Regions from separate parts of the Streptomyces bacillaris genome, predicted to be linked through region 1. Evidence: riboswitches for the same ligand, from Rfam matches in the RefSeq annotation. Region 1 holds a riboswitch; the other holds the start of a gene.

Evidence for each region. A riboswitch is a leader RNA that binds a small molecule or an ion and turns the genes downstream of it on or off. The one in region 1 is predicted to bind cyclic di-AMP.
Region 2: it holds a riboswitch for cyclic di-AMP, as region 1 does, so the genes downstream of both, DJ476_RS06790 (M23 family metallopeptidase) here and DJ476_RS00915 (transglycosylase SLT domain-containing protein) in region 1, are expected to answer to the same signal.

The regions. Positions count from the first base shown of each region.
Region 1 covers NZ_CP029378.1:207,716-214,719, reverse strand. The annotation lists gene DJ476_RS00920 (FAD-dependent oxidoreductase) at 1-1,324, opposite strand, end outside; cyclic di-AMP (ydaO/yuaA leader) riboswitch at 1,825-1,985, shown strand; gene DJ476_RS00915 (transglycosylase SLT domain-containing protein) at 1,989-2,828, shown strand; gene DJ476_RS00910 (GMC oxidoreductase) at 2,989-4,632, shown strand; gene DJ476_RS00905 (carboxymuconolactone decarboxylase family protein) at 4,723-5,202, opposite strand; gene DJ476_RS00900 (NAD(P)H-dependent amine dehydrogenase family protein) at 5,199-6,278, opposite strand; gene DJ476_RS00895 (CARDB domain-containing protein) at 6,401-7,004, opposite strand, start outside.
Region 2 covers NZ_CP029378.1:1,700,144-1,707,147, forward strand. The annotation lists gene DJ476_RS06775 (bifunctional acetate--CoA ligase family protein/GNAT family N-acetyltransferase) at 1-994, opposite strand, end outside; gene DJ476_RS06780 (HPr family phosphocarrier protein) at 1,155-1,436, shown strand; gene DJ476_RS06785 (GntR family transcriptional regulator) at 1,585-2,295, opposite strand; gene DJ476_RS06790 (M23 family metallopeptidase) at 2,495-3,310, opposite strand; cyclic di-AMP (ydaO/yuaA leader) riboswitch at 3,325-3,493, opposite strand; gene DJ476_RS06795 (M16 family metallopeptidase) at 3,708-5,078, opposite strand; gene DJ476_RS06800 (M16 family metallopeptidase) at 5,105-6,460, opposite strand; gene DJ476_RS06805 (DNA gyrase/topoisomerase IV subunit A) at 6,720-7,004, shown strand, end outside.

The sequences.
Region 1 (7,004 bases):
CGACCTTGATCCGCTCACGGCCCTGGGCCGCGCCGAGCGCCTGCTCGTGGGCGTCCAGCTTGTGCCAGCCCTCCCACGTCGTGTAGCGGACGTTCCGGCTCTCCAGGAAGGCCTCCACAGCCTCCGGGGCGGGCGTCGTCGGCTCGGGCAGCCGGCCGGCGGCACGGTCCTCCAGGAGGCAGGCGACCGTCTCGTTGGCGTCGCCCTTGGTGTGGCCGATGAGGCCGATCGGGCCGCGCTTGATCCAGCCGGTGACGTAGACCGAGGCCATGTGCTCGTCACCGGAGATGACGCGTCCGGCCTCGTGCGGGACCGTGCCGGAGGCCACGTCGAAGGGGAGCTTGGGCAGCTCCTCCGAGTAGTAGCCGACGGCCCGGTAGACGCTCTGCATCTCCCAGTCGGTGAACGTGCCGGTGCCCCGGACGTTGCCGGTGCCGTCCAGCTCGGTGCGCTCGGTACGCAGCGCGGTGACCTTGCCGTCCTCGCCGAGGATCTCGACCGGGGACTCGAAGAAGTGCAGGAAGAGCTTGTGCGGGCGGTCGCCGACATCGCGGATCGCCCAGTTCTCCAGGGTCTGCGCGACCATGTTGGCCTGCTTGTTCTCCCGCCGGGTGGCGATGGAGCCCTCGTCGTAGTCGATGTCCTCGGGGTTGACGATGACCTCGATGTTGGGGGAGTGGTCCAGCTCTCGCAGCTCCATCGGGCTGAACTTGGCCTGCGCCGGGCCACGCCGCCCGAACACATGCACCTCCAGCGCCTTGTTCGCCTTGAGGCCCTGGTAGACGTTGTCCGGGATCTCGGTCGGCAGCAGCTCGTCCGCCGTCTTGGCCAGCACGCGGGCCACGTCCAGCGCCACGTTGCCGACGCCGAGGACCGCGACCTTCTCGGCGGTCAGCGGCCAGGTGCGCGGGACCTCGGGGTGGCCGTCGTACCAGGAGACGAACTCGGCCGCGCCGTAGGAGCCGTCCAGCTCGATGCCGGGGATGTCCAGCGCCCGGTCGGCCTCGGCGCCGGTGGAGAAGATCACCGCGTCGTAGAAGGAGCGCAGGTCGTCCAGGTCGATGTCGTTCGGGTAGCTGACATTGCCGAAGAGACGGATCTGCGGCTTGTCCAGCACCTGGTGCAGCGCCTTGACGATGCCCTTGATCCGGGGGTGGTCGGGGGCCACGCCGTAGCGGATCAGGCCGAAGGGCGCGGGCATCCGCTCGAACAGGTCGATCGAGACACCCGGGTCCTGGCAGACCTCGGATTTGAGCAGCGCGTCCGCAGCGTAGATACCGGCGGGGCCGGCTCCGACAATGGCGACGCGGACGGGGCGTGTCATGGCGTGTTGATCCTTAAGGCGGGCGAACGCGGGCAGGTCAGGCAGGTCGGGCAGGTTACAGAGTACGCGGCAAGTAAGGGTGGGCTTACTAGTGTCCACCCCACACGGTAAGCCAAGGCCGGGGGAGGCTCTCGACCCACCCTGCGGAACCGCCCGATAAGTCCGTTTCTGCGGGTCAGTATGGGCGATTTGAACCTTTAATTACCCTATTCCATAAAAGGGCTATTGGGGCTCTTGGGCAATTTTGCCCCCACCCATTTCGGCCGCCTCCGTGCGGAGTGGTGAGCGTCACGTCCCGGGGGTGCGGACGCAGAAGCGGAGGGTTCGGTTCCCTTCTGTGCGAAGAAAGTTGACACCGCGACGGAGCCGGCCCGGCCCGGAATTCCGGTCATTCGATCTTGCGGAAAAAGAAGATCCGGAATTCGGGGCTTGTTCCGCCCGATGTTTTTCGCCTACGGTCACGGTCAATCCGGATGGAACGCCGAATCCTGCCGCCGTCCGGGAATCCGCAACCCACTCACGTACGGCAGGAGCGGGGGACCCAGGTAAGTCGCCGATCCGAAGTCCGGAGCGGCTAGGGGTGAAGCCGCATGTCCCATGCGGCCAGACATCTCCCGTCTGAACCCGACAGCTCACCTCGCAGGCGCCGGAGAGGAAGTTCCCCATGCCCGCACTGGGTAAGCACCGCCGTCCCAAGTCCGTCTCGCTCGGCCGTGGCATCGCCGCCGTGACCACGGGTGGAGCCGTCCTGGCCCTCCCCGTCCTCGGCGCCACCACCGCCTCCGCCGCCTCCGCGCCCGCCGTCGCGGAAAAGGCCGTGGCCCCCGTCTCCGTGACCGCCCAGGCGAATTCCGTGACGAAGGCCGCACCCACCAAGCATTCCGTGGTGTCCGGCGAATCGCTTTCCAAGATCGCCCGCGACTATTCCGTCAGCGGCGGCTGGAAGAAGCTCTACGAAGGCAACCGGAAGGTCGTCGGGGAGAACCCGAACCTTATTCACCCGGGTATCACCCTGACCGTCGGCGGCAAGGCTGCCGCCCCGTCAGACGCCAAGGCCGGCAAGGCCGGTAAATCGGCCCCGACCGCCGACCGTGCCGCCTCGGCCGAGCGCGCCGACCGCTCCGCGCGCGCCGCCGCTCCCGCGGCCCAGGCCGCCCCGGCCGCCGCCGCCCCGACCGCGTACACCAACGACCTCGATGGCTGGATCAAGGAGTCGCTGGCGGTCATGGCCCAGCACGGCATCCCCGGCACCTACGAGGGCATCCACCGCAACATCATCCGCGAGTCCTCCGGCAACCCGAACGCCATCAACAACTGGGACTCCAACGCGGCCAAGGGCACCCCGTCCAAGGGTCTGCTCCAGGTCATCGACCCGACCTTCCGGGCCTACCACGTGCCCGGCACCTCGACCGACAGCTACGACCCGGTCGCCAACATCGTCGCCGCGTGCAACTACGCCGCGGACCGGTACGGCTCGATCGACAACGTCTTCGGCGCCTACTGATCCACCAGGGCGTACACGGCGTACAGCACCCCGAGGGGCCCCGGACCACACGGTCCGGGGCCCCTCCGGCGTACCGGGAAGTTACCCCCAAGTTTCTCGTGACTTACCACGCGATCGGCAGTAGAACCTGTTGCACTCTGTCGAGAGTGAGGTATGTCACATGAACGACATTGTCCTGCACGGAGACGCCTCGAAAGGCGTCTCCCGTCGAAGATTCATCACGGGAACAGGTTCTCTTCTGGGTGTCGCGGCGCTCGCCGGACCCACCGCCCCGGTCTGGGCCACGCCCCGTACGGCAGCGGCCCCCATCGGCTCCGGAGCCCATGTGCCGGTGCTGGTCGTCGGCACCGGCTACGGCGGCTCGGTGGCCGCGCTCCGGCTCGCCCAGGCCGGTACGGACGTGCACATGGTCGAGATGGGCATGGCCTGGGACACCCCCGGCGCGGACGGCAAGATCTTCGCCAACACCACCCGGCCCGACGACCGCTCCTTCTGGCTGCGCACCCGGACCAAGCAGCCGCTGAGCAACTTCCTCGGCTTCCCGCTCGACCGACACGTCAACCGCTACACCGGGATCCTGGACGCCGAGGAGTTCGCCGGGATCACCGTCTACCAGGGGCGCGGCGTCGGCGGCGGCTCGCTGGTCAACGGCGGCATGGCCGTCACCCCGAAGCGGGAGAACTTCGCCGCCGTCCTCCCGACGGTGGACGCCGAGGAGATGTACCGCACCTACTACCCGCGCGCCAACGCCGATCTCGGGGTCTCCACCATCGACCCCGCCTGGTTCGACACGGTCGACTGCTACCAGTACGCGCGGATCGGCCGGAAGCACGCCCAGCGCGCCGGCTTCCCCTTCCTCTTCGTCCCCGCCGTCTACGACTGGGACTACATGAAGCAGGAGGCCGCCGGGACCGTACCGAAATCAGCGCTGGACGCCGAGATCCTCTACGGCAACAACTACGGCAAGAAGTCGCTCCAGAAGACCTACATGGAGCGGATCAGGGCCACCGGCCGGGTCACCATCACCCCGCTGCACAAGGTCACCCGCGTCTCCCCGGCCTCCGGCGGCGGCTACACGGTCCTCATCGACCAGCTGGACACCACCGGCCGGACCACCGCCACCAAGACCGTCACCGCCGACAAGGTCTTCTTCGCGGCGGGCAGCGTCGGCACCAGCAAGCTGCTCGTCGGGCTGAAGGCCACCGGCGCGCTGCCGCTCCTCAACGACGAGATCGGCAAGGGCTGGGGCGACAACGGCAACGTCATGTGCGGCCGGGCCAACCACCTCTGGGACCCGACGGGGAAGGTGCAGTCCTCCATCCCCACCGCAGGCATCGACAACTGGGACGCGGGCGGGGCCTTCGCCGAGGTCGCCCCGCTGCCCACCGGGATCGAGACCTGGGCCTCGTTCTACCTCTCGATCACCAAGAACCCGCACCGCGCCCGGTTCACCTGGAACGCGGCGGCGGGACGGGCCGAGCTGGACTGGCAGACGGCGTGGAAGCAGCCGTCCATCGACGCGGCGAAGACCATCTTCGACCGGATCAACAAGAAGGAGGGGACGATCTACCGCACGGACCTCTTCGGCGTCCACAAGATCTGGGGCGACCACCTCACCTACCACCCGCTGGGCGGCGCGGTCCTGGACAGGGCCACCGACAACTACGGGCGGCTGCACGGCTACCCGGGCCTGTACGTCATCGACGGGGCGCTGATCCCCGGCAACACCACCGTCAACCCGTTCGTCACGATCACCGCGCTCGCCGAGCGCAACATCGAGCGGATCATCGCCGCCGATCTGTAGGCGCCGAAGACGCCACGGTCGGCGTGTACGGAGAGCCCGGGGCCGGGAGTGCCAACCCGGCGGCCCCGGACTCCGCCCCAGGGGCCGCTCCTAATGGCCCGGCAGCACACACACCGCGTCGATCCCCAGCACATGGTTGAGCCGCCCGAACGCCAGCCACGAGCCGATGCTCATGGACAGCTCCACGATCTCCGGCTGGCTGTAGTGCGCGGTCATCCGCTGCCAGAAGGCGTCGTCGAGACCGTGGTGGTCCAGCGCGTACCGCTCCGCGTACTCCGCCGCCAGCCGGGTCCGCGTGTCGAAGGCGTCCGTCGTACGCCACTCGGTCACCGCCCGCGCGAACGCCTCCTCGACCTTCGTGCCGTCCCGCTCGGTCCGCCAGTCCAGGCAGAACAGACACCCGTTGATCTGCGCGATCCGCAGCCGGGCCGCCTCGAACTCCCGCAGCCCCAGCGTGGTGTGCTCGTACACGGACATCGAGAACGCGGCGGCGGCCGTCCCGATGCCGGGGACCAGCTCCCCCCACACGTAACCGATGGGCTCCTTGCCCTCCGGGATGTCGATGATCATGCCGTTCTCCTTCCAAGCCTGCCGATCGCAGGCCGCAGCGGGACGTCGAGTGCGTCGTACAGACCCGGTTCGGCCTCCACCAGCCAGTCGATGGCCGAGACGAGCCGCCCGACCGCCGTGGCGTTCCCGCCCGCCGACCGGTTCTCGCCCTCGTCGGAGGCCTCGACCGTCACCTCGATCCGGGGACGGCCCTCGATCACCACCCGGTGCGCGCCCACCCCGTCGGGCGGGGAGGGCCAGTCGGGGGCGCAGGAGGCGTGGATACGGGTGATGTGCTCGATGACGATGCGGGGTTCACCGCCCACGAAGCCCTGCACCTCGAACCGGACCGCGCCCTGGGTGCCCTTCTCGAACGCGCCCATCGTGCGGGTGGTCACGGTCGTCTCCAGCGCCCGCCGGTCCGACGTCTCGCGGATCTCGTCCAGTTCGACGCCGAGCGCCCGGGCCATCAACCGCAGCTGACCGCCCCACACCATCGTCGGGACGCCCTCGGCCAGCATCAGCGGCTGGTACTCCAACGGGTGTCCCATGCCGATGAGATGGCGTACGGAGTCCTCCTGTTCGTACGTGGAGTAGTCGAAGATCTCCTGGCAGCGGATCGCGTCCACCTCCGTGCCCAGCCCGCTCACCAGCAGCGGCAGGACGTCGTTGCCCCAGCCGGGGTCGACGCCGGAGACGAAGAGTGAGCCGCCGCCCTCCGCGACGGCGGCCACGAGCGGATCCCGCAGCTCCGGCGGGGCGTTGCGCTGGTCGTAGAACGGATAGAGGGAGGGGGTGACGACGACTGCCCCGGCCCGGATCGCCCGGCCGATGTCGGTGAGGGCGTCGTCGGGGCGGATGTCGCCGGAGGCCGCGTAGACCACCGCGCGGGGGCGGGCGGCGAGGACGGCGGCGATGTCGTCGGTGGCCGCTACGCCGAGCGTGCGGCCGAGACCGCCCAACGCGCCCGCGTCCCGGCCGACCTTGGCGGGATCGTGGACGAGGACGGCGGTGAGCGTCAGTGCCGGATGGGCCTCGACGGCGCGGATCGCCGCCCGGCCGACGTTGCCGGTACCCCAGACAACCGTGGGAATCATGCGCGGAGGGTAGCCGCCGGACCTCGCACTTCCCAGAGCCGTGCCGGGGTGAATTCGGGCGTCGGGAAAGGGCGTTGCCGGGCCGGGCGGACGGCCGCCGGCCCGGCGACGTACAGCGGGGACTACCGCTTGGCGCGGGTGCTGCTCGGGGTGCCGGTGATGGTGAACTGCGAGCCGGGCTCGATCAGTACATGGCCGTCACGCGAGTCGGTGATGGTCACGTTCGTCAGCGTCGCGTTGCCGCGCGCGCCGCCCATCGCGAGGATGCCGGAGCCGTTGTTGGACTTGTCGATCCGGACGTTCTGGATCTTCACGTCCGGCATCAGGCCGCCGCCCGTCTTGAACTGGATGCCGTCGTAGGTGGAGTCGAGGATGTCGGTGTCGCGGATCGTGACGCCGGGGATGGGCAGGTTCTGCGGGAAGAGGGTGATCGCACCGAACTCCTGGTCCTCGTTCCAGAACGCTCCGCCGGTGCGGTGCAGGGCGTTGTTGGCGATCAGGGTCTGCCCGGAGAAGGGCAGCGGGTCGTGGTCGGTCGCCAGCATGATGGCGGGGTAGTTCATGGTGTCGGAGATGATGTTGTTCTCGATCTTGTTGCCGTGACCGCCGTAGACCGCTATGCCGTTGGCGCGCCAGGGGAGCTGGACGGTGTTGCTGCGGAAACTGTTGTCGTGGCCGATGTCGACGGACTGGTCCTTGACGTACTTGCTGGACCAGACCGCGAGC
Region 2 (7,004 bases), 1.5 Mb from region 1:
ACGAGCGGGCCTGGCGGACCAGTTCGCGCTGGAGCTCCCGGCCGGCGGAGCCCCGCTCGGCGTATCCGGCGGAGAGGACGACGAGGCCCTGGACGCCGTGCTCGCCGCAGTCGGCGACGGCTTCGGGGACGCGGTGGGCGGGGACCGCGATGACGGCCAGGTCGACCTGCTCGTCGATCTCGCCGAGCGAGCGGTGGGCGGGGACGCCGTCGAGGGTGGTCAGGCCCTCGTCGAAGGCCCGGTTCACCGCGTACGTACGGCCGGTGAACCCGGCGGCGAGGAGGTTGCGCAGGACGGTGCGGCCCACTCCCCCGGGCGTACGGCCGGTGCCGATCACCGCGACGGAGCCGGGGGCGAGGAGGCGCTGCACCGAGCGGGCCTCGGCGCGCTGTTCCCGGCCGCGCTGCACGGCGAGGGACTTCTCGGTGGGTTCGAGGTCGAGGGTGAGATGGACGGAGCCGTCCTCGAAGCTGCGCTGCTGGGTGTAGCCGGCGTCCCGGAACACCTTGATCATCTTGGTGTTGGCGGGGAGCACCTCGGCGGCGAAGCGCCGGATGCCGCGCTCACGGGCGACGGCGGCGATGTGTTCGAGCAGCGCGGAGGCGACCCCGCGGCCCTGGTGGGCGTCCTGGACGAGGAAGGCGACCTCGGCCTCGTCGGCGGGGGCGGAGGCGGGCCTGCCCTGTTCGTTGATGCGGTCGTAGCGGACGGTTCCGATGAACTCGCCGCCGATCGTGACGGCCAGCCCCACCCGGTCGACGTAGTCGTGATGGGTGAAGCGGTGCACGTCCCGGTCGGAAAGGCGGGGGTAGGGGGCGAAGAAGCGGTAGTACTTCGACTCGTCGGAGACCTGCTCGTAGAAGCTGACCAGCCGCTCGGCGTCGTCCGTGGTGATCGGCCTGATGCGCGCGGTGCCCCCGTCGCGGAGCACCACGTCCGCTTCCCAGTGGTCGGGGTACGCGTGATGCGGACTCTGCTCCGGCGTGGGCTCCATGGGCCAAGCCTACGGCCGGCATCCCGGTCGCGGAGGGTTCGGTACCGGGGCAGTCTGGGGACGATCCGGACGGGACCGGCCGGAGGGGAGGCCGGGCAGAGCAGTACGCACCGCATGAGAGACTGGTCTAGACAACCGTTGATATGTGAAGGGCAGAACCATGGCTGAGCGCCGCGTCAACGTCGGTTGGGCCGAGGGCCTGCACGCCCGCCCCGCTTCCATCTTCGTCCGTGCCGCCACGGCCTCCGGCGTCCCCGTGACGATCGCCAAGGCCGACGGCAACCCGGTCAACGCCGCCTCCATGCTCGCGGTGCTGGGCCTGGGCGCCCAGGGCGGCGAGGAGATCGTGCTCGCCTCGGACGCGGACGACGCCGAGGCCGCCCTGGACCGTCTGGCGAAGCTGGTCGCCGAGGGTCTCGAGGAGCTGCCCGAAACCGTCTGACGGTACGAAGAACTGAGCCGTGGATCCCCTGAGGGGACCACGGCTCTTTTCTTATTCCGCAGCCCTTCCCCTATCACCGACCTGAATATTCGGAGGCAGCACGAAAAAGGCCCTCGGCAATTACGTCTCTTTGTATACGGCGTCCTTGTTAATGACGGGCACTCGCAATGTTTACGCCGTGTTGCGAAGAACTCACCCGGGACGGCGGTGCCGGGCGACGGCCGGGCCGGTCCGGGCGGCGGCGCAGCCGGTGGGCCGCGGCGGACCGTTCCGCGTGCTGGGCGGTCAGCGCCCTCGCCCGCTCCGCGTCGCCGCGCGCCACCGCGTCCACGATGGCGCCGTGCTCGGCCCAGGAGTCGACGGGGCGGGCCGGCTGCTCGACCGCGTACATCCAGGCGGTCTTGTGTCTGAGCTGGGTGAGCAGGGCGATGAGGCCGGGGCTGCCGGAGGCCTGGGCGAGGGTCTCGTGGAACCAGCCGCCCAGCGACCGCAGGTCCTCCCCCTCGCCCCGGCGGGCCCGCTCCTGGCCCAGCCTGACCAGGCCGCGGAGCACCTTGAGGTGTGCCTCCGTACGGCGCTGGGCGGCCCGGGCCGCGGCGAGCGGCTCCAGGAGCATCCGGATCTCCAGCAGGTCGGCGGCCTCCTGCTCGGTGGGCTCGGCGACACAGGCCCCGGCGTGTCTGCGGGTGACGACGAAGCCCTCGGACTCCAGCGTGCGCAGGGCCTCGCGCACCGGGACGCGGGAGACCCCGTACCGCCGCGCCAGCAGTTCCTCGGTGAGGCGGCTGCCGCGTTCGTAGACACCGGAGACGATGTCGTCACGGATTGCCGTGCATACCGATTGCGCGGGAATGCGCATGTCCGAACCTCCGCCATAATCCCCGCGAAACGCGGCCGGCCGACACCTGTTCCGTGACTCTATTGCAATCCACCGTAATTTCCGATGGCGGGTCGGAATCGAGGGATATCTTCTGGCGAGTTCCGGAAGGCGCGGGACCGGATCGGACCTGGGGCCGGATCACCGGACCGTGGTCGCGGATCACCGGACCGTGGTCGGATCAGACGTTGACGCCGTGCGAGCGCAGGTAGGCGACCGGGTCCATGTCCGAGCCGTACTCCGGGGTGGTCCGGGCCTCGAAGTGGAGGTGCGGGCCGGTGGAGTTGCCGGTGGAGCCGGAGAGGCCGATCCGCTGGCCGGAGGTGACGCTCTGGCCGACGGAGACGGTGATCGAGGAGAGGTGGCCGTACTGGGTGTACGTGCCGTCCGCCATCCGGAGCACCACGTTGTTGCCGTACGCCCCGCCCCAGCCGGCCTCGACGACCGTACCGGCGCCGACCGCGACGACGGAGCTGCCGGAGGCGGCGCGGAAGTCCACGCCGGAGTGGCTGCCGGAGGACCAGAGGGCGCCGCCCGACTTGTAGCCGGTGGTGACGTACGAGCCGGCGACGGGGAGGTGGAAGGCGTTGAGGCGGGCGCGCTCGGCGGCGCGGGCGGCCCGGGCCTTCTCCTCGCGGATCTCCTTCGCGCGGGCCTCGGCCTTGCGCTCCGCCTCCGCCTTCGCCCGGGCCTTCTCGGCCTTGGCCTTGGCTTCCGCGGCGGCCTTGGCCTTCGCCCTGGCCGCGGCGGCCGCCTGCTGGTGCTGGGCGCGGGCCTGGGCGTCGAGCTGCTCGGCGAGCGTGGCGTCGAGGGTGATGGCCTGGGTGAGTCCGGTCTCGACGGTCCGGGCGGCCTCGGAGTCCGCCGCGGTGGCCGGGGAGGCGAGGGTGCCGAGGACGCCGGTGGTGGCCAGGGCCGTGACGCCGGCGACATGGGCGCTGCGGCGCGTCAGGCGGCTCGGGGCACGGTGCTTCCCGGTGGCACGGGTGAACGCCATGGAGGGGCTGGATCCTTTCCTTCCTTCTCGCCTACCGGGTTAGCTGACGGGTTCGGAGCAGGAAGGTCTCCTACGGACTCCCGGGCCGGTTCGCGGCACGGGGATCCGATTCACCCCGGGGACTGCGTGTGGGTCCCCGGCTCCCCAGGCTCGCGCCTGACGGGGACTCGGCGATGGCTGCCCGGCGCCGCGGGTGCGGCATACGGGTGGCGGACAGCCGGGCCGACGCTAGGCGGGGCGGCTGCGCATCACCAAACGGACAGGGGGATTTGTCACGCATCCCACAGGGCAGATCGCCACTCTCTGGGAGGAATCTGGATATTTGGGACTTAACGCGCAAAAAATGAGGGCCCCGGCGAACCGGGGCCCTCACTGTTCTTGCCGCGCCGGTGCGGTGTCAGCCGCTGACGACGGTCACCTCTCCGATGCCGAGCGCCTTCACCGGCTCCGCGATCTGCGCCGCGTCCCCGACCAGGACCGTGACCAGCCGGTCCACCGGGAAGGCGTTGACCACGGCCGCGGTCGCCTCCACGGTGCCCGTCTCCGCGAGGCGGGCGTACAGCTGGGCCTGGTAGTCGTCCGGCAGGTGCTGCTCGACCTGGTCGGCCAGGGTGCTCGCGACCGAGGCGGCCGTCTCGAACTTGAGCGGGGCGACGCCCACCAGGTTCTGCACGGCCGTCTCGCGCTCGGCGTCCGTCAGCCCTTCGGCGGCCAGCGTGCGCAGGACCTTCCAGAGGTCCTCCAGCGCCGGGCCGGTGGACTCTGTGTCCACCGAACCGCTGATGGCGAGCATCGCCGCGCCGCCCGCGTCCGGCCCGGCGGAGCGCAGGACCTGGGCGAAGGCCCGTACGCCGTAGGTGTAGCCCTTCTCCTCGCGCAGCACCCGGTCCAGCCGGGAGGTGAGGGTGCCGCCCAGGCAGTAGGTGCCGAGCACCTGGGCGGGCCAGACGCTCTCGTGGCGGTCCGGGCCGATGCGGCCGATCAGCAACTGGGTCTGGACCGCGCCGGGGCGGTCCACGATGACGACCCGGCCGGTGTCGTCGGCGGTGATCGGGGCGACCGGGCGGGCCTGGCCCGCGTCGCCCGACCAGTCACCGAGGGTGTCGGCGAGCAGGGCGTCCAGGTCGATGCCGGTCAGGTCACCGACGATGACGGCCGTCGCGGTGGCCGGGCGGACGTGGGCGTCGAAGAAGGCGCGGACGGCGGCCGCGTCGATCCGCCGCACGGTCTCCTCGGTGCCCAGCCGGGGGCGGGACATCCGGGCGGTGGCCGGGAACAGCTCCTTGGAGAGCTGCTTGGCGGCGCGCCGGGACGGGTTGGCCTGCTCGTGCGGGATCTCGTCGAGCCGGTTGCCGACGAGGCGCTCGATCTCGCTCTCGGCGAAGGCCGGGGCGCGCAGGGCCTCGGCCACCAGGCCGAGCGCCTTGGCCAGCCGGGAGGCCGGGACCTCCAGGGAGACCCGGACGCCGGGGTGGTCGGCGTGGGCGTCCAGGGTGGCGCCGCACCGCTCCAGCTCGGCGGCGAACTCCTCGGCGCTGTGCTTGTCGGTGCCCTCGGAGAGGGCGCGCGACATGATCGTGGCCACGCCGTCCAGGCCCTCGGGCTCGGCGTCCAGCGGCGCGTCCAGGAAGATCTCCACGGCCACGACCTGCTGGCCGGGGCGGTGGCAGCGCAGCACGGTCAGCCCGTTGGGCAGGGCGCCGCGCTCGGGGGCGGGGAAGGCCCACGGCCGGGCGGTGCCCGGGGTCGGCTGCGGGTGGTACTCCATGGCTACTCCAGTCACGGCGGCGTCGCTCACTTGTCCGTCCCCTCGGGCGCGTCGGTGGCCTCGTCCCCGTCCTCGGCAGGCTCGACGGGCTCGTAGACGAGCACCGCCCGGTTGTCGGGGCGCAGGGCCGCCTCGGCCGCCTGGCGCACCTCCTCGGCGGTGACGTCCAGGACCCGGCCCACGGCGGTCAGGGCGAGCTGCGGGTCACCGAACAGCACCGCGTAGCGGCAGAGTTCGTCGGCGCGGCCCGCGACCGTCCCCAGCCGGTCCAGCCACTCGCGCTCCAACTGGGCCTGGGCGCGCTCCATTTCCTCCGGGGTGGGCCCCTCGGCGGCGAACCGGGCCAGCTCCTCGTCGACCGCGGCCTCGATCGTCTCCACCTCGACGCCGCCGGAGGTCTTCACGTCCAGCCAGCCCAGCGAGGGCGCCCCGGCGAGCCGCAGCAGCCCGAACCCGGCAGCCACCGCCGTACGGTCGCGGCGGACCAGGCGGTTGTGGAGCCGGGAGGACTCGCCGCCGCCCAGCACGGTCAGCGCCAGGTCGGCCGCGTCACAGGCGCGGGTGCCGTCGTGCGGGAGGCGGTAGGCGGCCATCAGGGCGCGCGCCGGGACCTCCTCGTGGACCACTTCGCGCAGCTGCTCGCCGATGATCTCGGGCAGGGTGCCGTCGCGCGGCGGCTGCTTGCCGTCGTGGGACGGGATGGAGCCGAAGTACTTCTCGATCCAGGCGAGGGTCTGCTCGGGGTCGATGTCACCGACGACCGACAGCACCGCGTTGTTGGGCGCGTAGTACGTACGGAAGAACGCGCGGGCGTCCTCCAGGGTGGCCGCGTCCAGGTCGGCCATGGAGCCGATCGGAGTGTGGTGGTACGGGTGGCCCCCGGGGTAGGCGAGGGCGGTGAGCTTCTCGAACGCGGTGCCGTAGGGCACGTTGTCGTAGCGCTGGCGCCGTTCGTTCTTGACGACGTCGCGCTGGTTCTCCATGGACTCCTCGTCCAGGGCGGCGAGGAGGGAACCCATGCGGTCGGCCTCCAGCCAGAGGGCCAGCTCCACCTGGTGGGTGGGCATGGTCTCGAAGTAGTTGGTCCGCTCGAAGCTGGTCGTCCCGTTGAGCGAGCCGCCGGCCCCCTGGACCAGCTCGAAGTGACCGTTCCCCTTGACCTGGCCCGAGCCCTGGAACATCAGGTGCTCGAAGAGGTGAGCCAGACCGGTGCGTCCCTTGACCTCGTGGCGCGAACCGACGTCGTACCAGAGGCAGACCGCGGCGACCGGGGTCAGATGGTCCTCGGAGAGCACCACACGCAGGCCGTTGGCCAGGCGGTGCTCGGTCGCTGTCAAGCCGCCGGAGCCGGCCTGTGCGGTGGCCGTGTGACCCATGGGCATGTACGTCCCTTCGATCGCGATACTGGACTTCCTGACCGGTACTCCCTGCCAGACCTGCCACTCTAAGCAAGCGCACCGGCACCTGGCGAAGTTCCCGTTCCGCGGAAGTTTCCGTCGATGGTGTCCCGGGCCGTGCGCCCGGGACGGCTTCGGACGGGTCGAGGTCCGCGTTGTCAGTGCGGAGGTCCACAATGGTCCGCATCAGTACCCCAGGTTGTCCGATCAGAATCCGTGAATCCGAGAAGGAGTCGCAGCCGCGATGGCCCGCCGTAGCACGAAGACCCCGCCGCCGGACGACTTCGAGGAGAAGATCCTCGACATCGACGTCGTCGACGAAATGCAGGGCTCCTTCCTCGAGTACGCGTACTCGGTGATCTACTCCAGGGCCCTGCCCGACGCCCGCGACGGCATGAAGCCGGTGCACCGGCGCATCGTGTCCCAGATGAACGAGATGGGGCTGCGCCCCGACCGCGGCTATGTGAAGTGCGCGCGCGTCGTCGGCGAGGTCATGGGCAAGCTGCACCCCCACGGTGACGCGTCGATC